2 regions of the Rossellomorea sp. LJF3 genome follow, and region 2 is predicted to be linked to the other one. Evidence: a T-box and tRNA genes for the amino acid it is inferred to sense, from the RefSeq annotation. Region 2 holds a T-box; the other holds one or more tRNA genes.
What was found. The T-box of region 2 lies ahead of trpS (tryptophan--tRNA ligase). A T-box ahead of a tRNA ligase gene usually reads a tRNA of that ligase, here a tRNA-Trp.
Positions count from the first base shown of each region.

Region 1: it encodes a tRNA-Trp, which carries the amino acid that the T-box ahead of trpS (tryptophan--tRNA ligase) is inferred to sense. The anticodon was not compared.

Region 1 is NZ_JBANLY010000002.1:281,099-286,042, reverse strand. Features, by position in the region: rRNA gene rrf (5S ribosomal RNA) at 65-181, shown strand; tRNA gene V8G47_RS03955 (tRNA-Asn) at 189-263, shown strand; tRNA gene V8G47_RS03950 (tRNA-Ser) at 270-361, shown strand; tRNA gene V8G47_RS03945 (tRNA-Glu) at 377-451, shown strand; tRNA gene V8G47_RS03940 (tRNA-Val) at 483-558, shown strand; tRNA gene V8G47_RS03935 (tRNA-Met) at 626-699, shown strand; tRNA gene V8G47_RS03930 (tRNA-Asp) at 791-867, shown strand; tRNA gene V8G47_RS03925 (tRNA-Phe) at 1,177-1,252, shown strand; tRNA gene V8G47_RS03920 (tRNA-Thr) at 1,267-1,342, shown strand; tRNA gene V8G47_RS03915 (tRNA-Tyr) at 1,359-1,442, shown strand; tRNA gene V8G47_RS03910 (tRNA-Trp) at 1,559-1,632, shown strand; tRNA gene V8G47_RS03905 (tRNA-His) at 1,644-1,719, shown strand; tRNA gene V8G47_RS03900 (tRNA-Gln) at 1,759-1,830, shown strand; tRNA gene V8G47_RS03895 (tRNA-Gly) at 1,835-1,909, shown strand; tRNA gene V8G47_RS03890 (tRNA-Cys) at 1,917-1,990, shown strand; tRNA gene V8G47_RS03885 (tRNA-Leu) at 1,999-2,082, shown strand; tRNA gene V8G47_RS03880 (tRNA-Gly) at 2,087-2,160, shown strand; gene V8G47_RS03875 (carbohydrate ABC transporter permease) at 2,470-3,366, shown strand; gene V8G47_RS03870 (carbohydrate ABC transporter permease) at 3,366-4,193, shown strand; gene V8G47_RS03865 (ABC transporter substrate-binding protein) at 4,276-4,944, shown strand, end outside.
Region 2 is NZ_JBANLY010000002.1:29,746-34,689, forward strand. Features, by position in the region: gene opp3C (oligopeptide ABC transporter permease) at 1-50, opposite strand, end outside; gene opp3b (oligopeptide ABC transporter permease) at 50-979, opposite strand; gene V8G47_RS02645 (peptide ABC transporter substrate-binding protein) at 1,152-2,804, opposite strand; gene V8G47_RS02650 (DUF3899 domain-containing protein) at 3,315-3,698, shown strand; T-box leader at 3,742-3,974, shown strand; gene trpS (tryptophan--tRNA ligase) at 4,026-4,944, shown strand, end outside.

The DNA of each region.
Region 1 (4,944 bases), 250 kb from region 2:
TCCTTGAAAAAAATGATCTACACGATATAATAGTACTTGTCCTTAAAAAAGAGACAATACATAGTCTGGTGACTATGGCGAAGAGGTCACACCCGTTCCCATGCCGAACACGGAAGTTAAGCTCTTCAGCGCCGATGGTAGTTGGGGGATCTCCCCCTGTGAGAGTAGGACGTCGCCAGGCATATCGTTCCGCAGTAGCTCAGTGGTAGAGCTATCGGCTGTTAACCGATCGGTCGCAAGTTCGAATCTTGCCTGCGGAGCCAATATATGGAGAGCTGTCCGAGTGGCCGAAGGAGCACGATTGGAAATCGTGTAGACGGTTAACGCTGTCTCAAGGGTTCAAATCCCTTGCTCTCCGCCATCATATTTTCAATAAGGCCCATTGGTCAAGCGGTTAAGACACCGCCCTTTCACGGCGGTAACACGGGTTCGAATCCCGTATGGGTCACCATTTTCTTTCAAGAAGAATTCATTTACATAGTGGAGGATTAGCTCAGCTGGGAGAGCATCTGCCTTACAAGCAGAGGGTCGGCGGTTCGATCCCGTCATCCTCCACCATGATTTTTTACGAAGCGTAAGCGGAGTAAAATAATCTTCCTTAATTATTATGTGTAACTTATATCGTCGCGGGGTGGAGCAGTTCGGTAGCTCGTCGGGCTCATAACCCGAAGGTCGCAGGTTCAAATCCTGTCCCCGCAATACCATTTTTGCATGTTATTAGTAAAAGATTAACTTTGATCTTTTATGAGTGACGCAAGGATAGTTATTTTCGCTAGCGCGAAAAAACTTTGGTCCGGTAGTTCAGTTGGTTAGAATGCCTGCCTGTCACGCAGGAGGTCGCGGGTTCGAGTCCCGTCCGGACCGCCATTTTTTCTTGGAGTATTGTTTCTTGAAAAGGAAAAGGGTTTCGATAAGCGAGAAGGTCGAGGAAGCGATCGAAGGAACACCGGAGCGTATTTTACATACGTGAGGATGTGACTGAGTGAGCTGACGAAGAGATTCGAAGCTTAGCGGAAGCCGAAAACTATTTAGCTCAGTAGCTCAGTTGGTAGAGCACGGTGAATAAGCTTCACCCGAGTAAACATCAGCGTACAGCTCGAGCAACTACTTGATTCAGCTTCCTGAGAGCTGGACGATGGACTACAACATTCATATTGTAGGATGCATACTAAATACGGCTCAGTAGCTCAGTTGGTAGAGCAATGGACTGAAAATCCATGTGTCGGCGGTTCGATTCCGTCCTGAGCCACCATTTATTTACTTGATGCCGGTGTAGCTCAACTGGTAGAGCAACTGACTTGTAATCAGTAGGTTGGGGGTTCAAGTCCTCTTGCCGGCACCAGTCAAGTGATTTAGCTGGAGGGGTAGCGAAGTGGCTAAACGCGGCGGACTGTAAATCCGCTCCTTCGGGTTCGGCAGTTCGAATCTGCCCCCCTCCACCAAGATTTTTTACGAAGCGTCAGCGGAGTAAAATAATCCTCCTTAAACTATACGCGAGAGAAGTACTATGCTTCAAAGCGAATAGCATCAAGGTTTTGTAAAAACTAATATATTTCATAGGGGTATAGTTTAAAGGTAGAACGAAGGTCTCCAAAACCTTTGGTGTGGGTTCGATTCCTACTACCCCTGCCAATTTTAACATGGCGATTGTGGCGAAGTGGTTAACGCACCTGATTGTGGTTCAGGCATTCGTGGGTTCGATTCCCATCAGTCGCCCCATAAAAGTCACATTTTTATTTCCGTGACATATACTATCAGTGGGCTATAGCCAAGCGGTAAGGCATCGCACTTTGACTGCGACATGCGTTGGTTCGAATCCAGCTAGCCCAGTAGTGCGGAAGTAGTTCAGTGGTAGAACACCACCTTGCCAAGGTGGGGGTCGCGGGTTCGAATCCCGTCTTCCGCTCCAATATTAAGGCGGCATAGCCAAGTGGTAAGGCATGGGTCTGCAAAACCCTGATCACCGGTTCAAATCCGGTTGCCGCCTCCAAATGTAATGCCGGTGTGGCGGAATTGGCAGACGCGCACGACTCAAAATCGTGTTCCTCTGGAGTGCCGGTTCGATCCCGGCCACCGGTACCACATCGCGGGTGTAGTTTAGTGGTAAAACCTCAGCCTTCCAAGCTGATGATGAGGGTTCGATTCCCTTCACCCGCTCCAACTTACATACGACAGACTTTCTCTTTATGAGGAGGTCTTTTTTAATGTTGAAATTCCAGCATTTTATTTTCATGTACCACTTAATCATATGCAAGACTAACCTCTACTCATAATTCACAACCTTTTTATTTACCCACCACCCACCAAAACAAAACCCATCTAGTCAAAATTTTTCACCTTCTTAGTCAATTGAGTCCCCCTATTAAAGAAAGCGCTACCATTATAATGTAAGAAAGCGATTACACAGTTAGGGTGGTGATACGGGTGGAACCAAAGATTCAGACTGGACCAGTGAGCCCAGAAGTACAAATGAAGGCAGTGACGAAGAAGAAGTTCAAGTATAAGAGCTTGCTGACGTACGCTGCCTTTGTTGGACCGGCGCTTTTATTTTTCTTAGTGATTCAGATTCTTCCGTTCTTGATGGGTGTGTATTATTCCTTCACCTCATGGAATGGAGTAAGTTCGGTTGTTGAGTGGGTTGGGTTCGATAACTACAAGAAGATCTTCACGGATGATAAGACGTTTTTCAATTCATTCATGTTCACGACGAAGTTTATGTTTGCGGCAGTGATCATCAGTAACTTGATAGGATTCGGATTTGCCCTGTTGTTGAATGCCGCATTGAAGACGCGCAATATCCTGAGGACTGTATTCTTTATCCCCAACGTCATCGGGGGGTTGTTACTCGGGTTCATCTGGCAGTTCATCTTTGTTAAGGGATTCGCGTCACTTGGTAATATGACGGATATCGGATTCTTTAAGATGCCATGGCTTGGTGATGAGAAGACGGCTTTCTGGGGTATTGTCATCGTATTTGCATGGCAGATTTCGGGGTATATGATGGTCATTTATGTAGCGGCATTGCAAGGGGTGGACAATTCACTTCTTGAAGCAGCGAAGATAGATGGTGCATCGAGTTGGACCCTCCTCACAAAAATCATCATTCCGTTAATACTACCTGCATTCACGATTTGTTTCTTCCTGACGATTTCAATGGCCTTTAAGATATTCGATCTGAATATCTCCTTAACAGGCGGTGGGCCGTTCAATTCTACACAATCCGTGGCGATCAATATTTATCAGGAAGCTTTCCAGAATAACCGTTATGGACTTGGGACGGCGAAGTCGATTCTGTTCTTTGTGGTAGTGGCTGTATTTACGACGGTTCAGGTGATGGTGACGAAGAAGAAGGAGGTTGAGGCATAATGGGCAATCGTTATACGAAGAGAACATTTGTATTAGAAATCATCGGGATTGTAATCGGACTCATCTTCCTTATCCCTTTCTACTTCGTACTGGTCAACTCGGTGAAACCATTTGCTGCGATTTTGATTGATGCGGCAGCATGGCCGGAGGAATTTATGTTTTCCAACTATGCAAAAGTGTGGGAAGTCATCAATTTTCCACGGGCTTTCTGGAATTCGCTCGTCATAACGGTGTTCAGTAACATCGGTTTGGTGATCATCAGTTCTATGGCAGCATGGAAAATGGTTCGTACACCAGGGAAGTTCAGTAAGATCCTATTTGTCATCTTTGTATCCGCCATGGTGATCCCGTTCCAGACGGTGATGATCCCCTTGATGAAGGTTGGGGGCACGTTGGGACTGACAAATAGCATTCCTGGTCTCATTCTCATGTACTTTGGGTTCGGAGTGCCACTGTCCCTCTTCTTATATCACGGATTTGTGAAAACCGTCCCGATTGAAATCGAGGAATCAGCGATGATAGACGGCTGCAGTCAGTTTGGCGTGTTTTGGAGAATCGTATTCCCATTACTGAAGCCGATTACGGTGACTGTAATCATTTTGAACACATTGTGGATCTGGAATGATTACCTGCTTCCACTCCTTGTGTTACAGGATGCGGAACTGCGTACAATCCCCCTTGCAGCCAGCTCGTTCTTTGCACAATATACGAAGCAGTGGGATATGGGACTTGCAGCGTTGGTTCTCGGGATTACACCGATCATCATCTTCTTCCTGTTTTTACAGAAGCATATCATCAAAGGAATTGCTTCAGGCTCGATCAAGTAGATATAAAGTTTCTGTCGAGATGGTCTATCATTGATACAGAAATTTATATAAAATATTTTATATCAGGGAGGTCAATCCATTTATGAAACGTATTTTATTACTTTGTATGTCTTTGGTTTTAGTATTTGGAATTATTGCAGGTTGTTCTTCTAAAGACAAAACAAGCAGCTCAGGCGGGGATTCCGGTTCAGGTGATGATGTCGTGACACTGAATTTCTTCCAGTTCAAGGTTGAAATTGCCGATCAGCTGCAGGAAATGATCAAAGAATTCGAAGCGGAGCATCCGAACATTAAGATCAAGCTTGAAACCGTTGGTGGAGGTGCCGATTACGGTGCTGCACTTAAAGCGAAATTTGCTTCAGGGGAAGAGCCGGATATTTTCAACAATGGTGGATTCAAAGAATTAGAGCTTTGGAAAGAGAAGCTTGCGGATCTTTCTGGCGAGCCTTGGGTTGAGCATGTCCTTCCGATCGGGAAAGTTCCGATGACGGATGAGGACGGCAAGCTTTATGGTATGCCTGTTAACTTGGAAGGGTATGGATTTGTTTACAACAAAGATTTATTCGAAAAAGCAGGCATCACGGAGCCTCCTAAAACGATTGATGAGTTAAAGGACGCTGCGAAGAAGCTCGAGGCGAAGAAAATCACTCCATTCTCAGCTGGTTACGGCGAGTGGTGGGTAATCGGTCAGCATTTACTGAACATTCCTTTTGCACAACAGGAAGATCCAGATAAGTTCATCGCGGGACTT
Region 2 (4,944 bases):
TGGAAGAGGTCTGGACTGAGTTGCTCTTTTATCTTTTTGTTTGCTTCCATTATTTCTTCCCTCCAGCTAAGCGAATACGCGGATCAATGATTCCGTATAAAATGTCCACTAAGAAAATAACACCAATGAATAAAGCACTGAAGAATAGGGTAATACCCATGATAACTGTGTAGTCATTTGTGTTAATTGATAATACAAACTGTTCACCAAGTCCAGGAACAGCAAAAATCCTTTCAACCACAAGAGACCCTGTCATAACTGCTACTGTCATAGGTCCAAGAATTGTAACAATTGGAATCATGGCATTTCTGACTCCGTGCTTCACGATGGTACCTGTCTTAGAAATACCTTTGGCAGTTGCGAGTAAAATATAATCAGAGTTTAGAATCTCTAACATTTCTGTTCTCATAAAACGGGCAATCGTAGCTACCACACCAACTGTTAATGCAAGTGTAGGAAGAATGGTATGCTTATATTCACCCCAAAGTGCTACAGGAAGCCATTCGAGTTTGACCCCTATAAAATATTGTAATAGTGCTGCAAATACAAAGGACGGAATCGATATTCCCAATACAGCCATAAAAGTAGATCCATAGTCTAACCAAGTATTGTGTTTAATTGCAGCGATTATACCTACTAACAGTCCTATAAACGTTCCTAATACCATGGCTTGAAATCCTAAAAGTGAGGAAGGCCCAATACGAGTGCCAAGAATTTGAGTAACCGGGCGATTATCATATTGGAAGGACAAACCCAAATCCCCTTTAGCCAGTCCAACCATATAGTTGATATATTGCTCTGGCAGCGGGTCGTTGAGACCGTATTTATCCAGGATGATTTGTTGTTGTTCCGGAGACAGCCTTTCTGTGTTTTGCAGTGGAGATCCAGGCAGGAGCTTCATCAGAAAGAAAGTGGCGGTTGCAATGATAAGCAAAGTGATGATCATATAGACGATACGTTGAATTGTATATCTGACCATTCTTTAGCCCCCCTTTTTTATCTTATTTTTTCTACATTTTTAATTATAGCTATTTTCGACAAATTTTCAATGTATTTTTACTTTTTTGATAATTATCGACATTCACTGGAAAAGGAGAGCATATGCTCATGCATACGCTCTCCCTTTAAAGGTGTGTCTACTGAGTTAATACTTACTCAATTGAAGCCCATTTGTATGAATTATCTGCACCAAATGAATGGCGTAGTACATTCTTAACATATGGACGCTCTAGATAAGAAACACCAGCTTGGTACATTGGGCTGATCGCTTGATCGTCAAACAGGATCTTTTCTGCGTCAACCATTGCTTGCCAACGTGCATCTAAATCGTCAAGAAGTTCACCTTTAGCTTGCTCGATTTTCTTGTCATATTCAGGATTTGAGTAACCCATTTGGTTATGAGCACCGTCAGTCACGAACATGTCAACGAAAGTCATCGGATCTGGATAGTCAGGACCCCAACCAGCGAATGAGAAGTCATATTGACCTTTTGATTCTAATTCAAGCTTTTGCTTGAATGGTTGAGCTTTGATTTTAACAGTTAATCCTTCAAGGTTTTGTTCAAGTTGTTCTTTTAAGAATTCACCGATTTTCTTAGAGCTGTCAGAGTCATAGTTTAATAGTTCTAATTCAATAGAATCTTTACCTAACTCTTCTTTAGCCTTAGCCCAGTAATCTGCAGCCTTCTTAGCGTCGAATCCACCGAAATCGCCTACCGCTTCACGGTATTCAGTTCCGTCAGGACCAGTTACGAAATCTTTTGGTACTAAGTAGTACGCAGGGATCGAACCGTTATTAAGAAGTACGTCAACCATACCTTGCTTGTCATAGGCTGAATCGATTGCTTTACGAGCGTTAACGTTTTTCAACACTTCATTACCTTGGTTCAAACGAAGGAAGAATACAGACGTTTCAGCTCTTGTTTTGAAGTTTTCATCTGATTTGTACTTATCAACGAATTCAGCTGAAAGACCAGCGATATCCGCTTTGTTTGTTTCATAAAGGTTAACACCAGTAGCAGTATCTTTAACGATGTTGAAGTTAACTTCTTTCAACTTCACGTTTTCTGCATCCCAGTAACCGTCATTTTTAGAAAGTTTGAAGCTTTGCTCATGCTTCCACTCAGAAAGTGTGAATGGACCGTTATACACAACCGTGTCAGCTTCAAGACCGAACTTGTCAGCTTGCTCTTCCACGAATTTTTGGTTTTGAGGATAGAATGTTGCGAAAGAAAGTAGAGCTTTGAAATATGGTACTGGAGTTTCAAGCTGTACTTCTAAAGTTTGGTCATCAGTCGCTTTAACACCTAATTCTTCAACTGGAACTTCACCAGCATTTACTTTAGCAGCGTTTTTGATATCGTACATGATGTACGCATATTCTGCACCAGTATCAGGGTTTAAAGCTTTTTGCCAAGCGTAAACGAAGTCATTAGCCGTAACGGGATCTCCGTTGGACCATTTCGCATCACGGATCTTGAACGTGTAAGTTTTGCCATCTTCACTTACTTTTGGCTCTTCTGCAGCCATACCAAGTACAGGCTCGTCATTTTCACCTAAACGGTAAAGACCTTCAAATACGTTGTTCATTACGTTGAATGAAACAGAATCCGTAGCCAGTGTAGAGTCCATTGATGGGATCTCAGAACTCTCGATAAGATTAAGTACCTGTTCTTTCTTTTCGTCAGAACCGCCTGCACCTGATCCTTCTTCATTGCCTTCAGTCTTCTTGTCGCCGCCACATGCAGCCAAGAAAGTACTTAGAGCCAGAAGAAGAACCAGCAAGAATGAAAACTTTTTCTTCATCTTGAAATTGACCTCCTCGTAAATCTCATATTTATTTATCTTCTAATTTTCAGAAGATTTGTTACTTATTATACATGATAGAGAAATTATTGCAATATGAATTTAACAGTTTTTTTGGTAAATTATCAGATTAGTAGGTATATTGTTGTTAAAACCCCGGTATATCAACGTTTTTTCTAAACATTTTAGAGAGTTTGTCCCATTACAAATGTTACAAACGTAAATTTCTTCTGGATGAAACTACTTTACAATATCGATGATTCCCCATCATCTGACGCTCCCCTTCTATTATAAATATTAAAACATCAGACTAAATATAAATAATAGAATTAATACTTATTTATATTTCTATAATAATTAGAAATCAGATACCGTTCGTATGTACGCCCTGCATGGATGTCTGTCGTCTTTCCTTATACACTTTTGAAAGAATTGTATATATATGAATGAGGATTGAATTATTCTTCTTCCTTCATGTATACTTTGGTTAAAAACATCTTAAGGAGCATTATGAAACGAATGAAATTGTTCAACGTACTTACCTTTCTTATATTTATCATTGCCGTGGTAGTCGCTTCACTGCAGGAAAAAGATCTGCTTCTTTCTATAATAGACAGTTTGTTTGTAATAGGGATTGCCTATATCAGTATCGGTGCCCTCCTTTATATTTTTGAAAAAGGATTTTTCAACGGGATCGTGTATGCACTTAAAAGGTTTCGCAACAGCACGAAACAGGGAAAGTATATTTCCCAGTTCGATGACCTGGATGAGATGAAAGAAGCACACGAAGAATATGGAGCACAACGTTCCTACTCCATTACGAAATCCTTTTTACTGACCGGAGGACTGACACTCGTCCTTTCGATTATCATGACCTACCTTCTGTACACTTGAATTCACCTTTTTTTTCTCATATAATATCTACATATGAATGAAAGTATAAGCATGGATGAAGAGGAGTACTTTTCAGGGTGATTAAAAGAGAGCTTGTGGTTGGTGCGAACAAGTATTCATTTGAAAAGGAATGGACTTCGGAGCTTTATGTGTGAAATGGAGTAGCACGTAACGGGATGACCTTACGTTAAAGAGGTTCCATGCACGTCATGGACTAAGCTGGCTCTAACGGGCACTTAGGGTGGCACCGCGGAAATCATCCCATTCGTCCCTATTTTTTATAGGACGGGTGGGTTTTTATTTTGTATAAAATTAGGAGGAAATGAAATGAAGACAATATTTAGTGGCATACAGCCGAGTGGGACGATCACCCTCGGTAATTACATCGGCGCAATGAAGCAATTCACCGAGCTCCAGGAAGAGTATAATTGTTATTTCTGTGTGGTTGACCAGCACGCGATCACGGTGGCTCAGGATAAAATGGAGTTGCGTAAAAACATCCGCAGTCTTGCAGCCCTGTATATCGCCTGTGGCATCGATCCGGAGAAATCCACATTATTCATTCAATCGGAAGTTCCTGCACACGCACAGGCTGGCTGGATCTTGCAGTGTGTCACCTACATCGGCGAGCTTGAAAGAATGACCCAATTCAAAGATAAATCTCATGGCAAAGAAGCCGTTTCAGCGGGATTATTAACGTATCCACCGCTTATGGCGGCTGACATCCTGTTATATGGAACAGATCTTGTTCCAGTCGGGGAGGATCAGAAGCAGCATCTGGAACTGACCAGGAACCTGGCAGAACGGTTCAACAATAAATACAATGATATCTTTACTGTGCCTGAAGTAAGAATCCCCAAAGTCGGTGCCCGTGTAATGTCCCTTCAGGACCCGTTGAAGAAGATGAGTAAATCCGATTCGAATCAGAAAGCGTTCATTACACTCCTTGACGATCCAAAACAGATCGAGAAGAAAATCAAAAGTGCCGTGACCGATTCAGATGGCATCGTGAAATACGATAAAGAAAACAAGCCCGGGGTGTCTAACCTCCTTTCGATCTATTCGATCCTTGAAGGTACTTCTATAGAAGAAATACAACAGAAATATGAAGGAAAAGGATACGGGGACTTTAAAAGCGACCTGGCACAGATGGTCATAGGCGCCATCAAGCCGGTACAGGACCGCTACTATGAGTTGATCGACTCAGAGGAATTGGATGAAATTCTTGATCGCGGTGCAGAAAAGG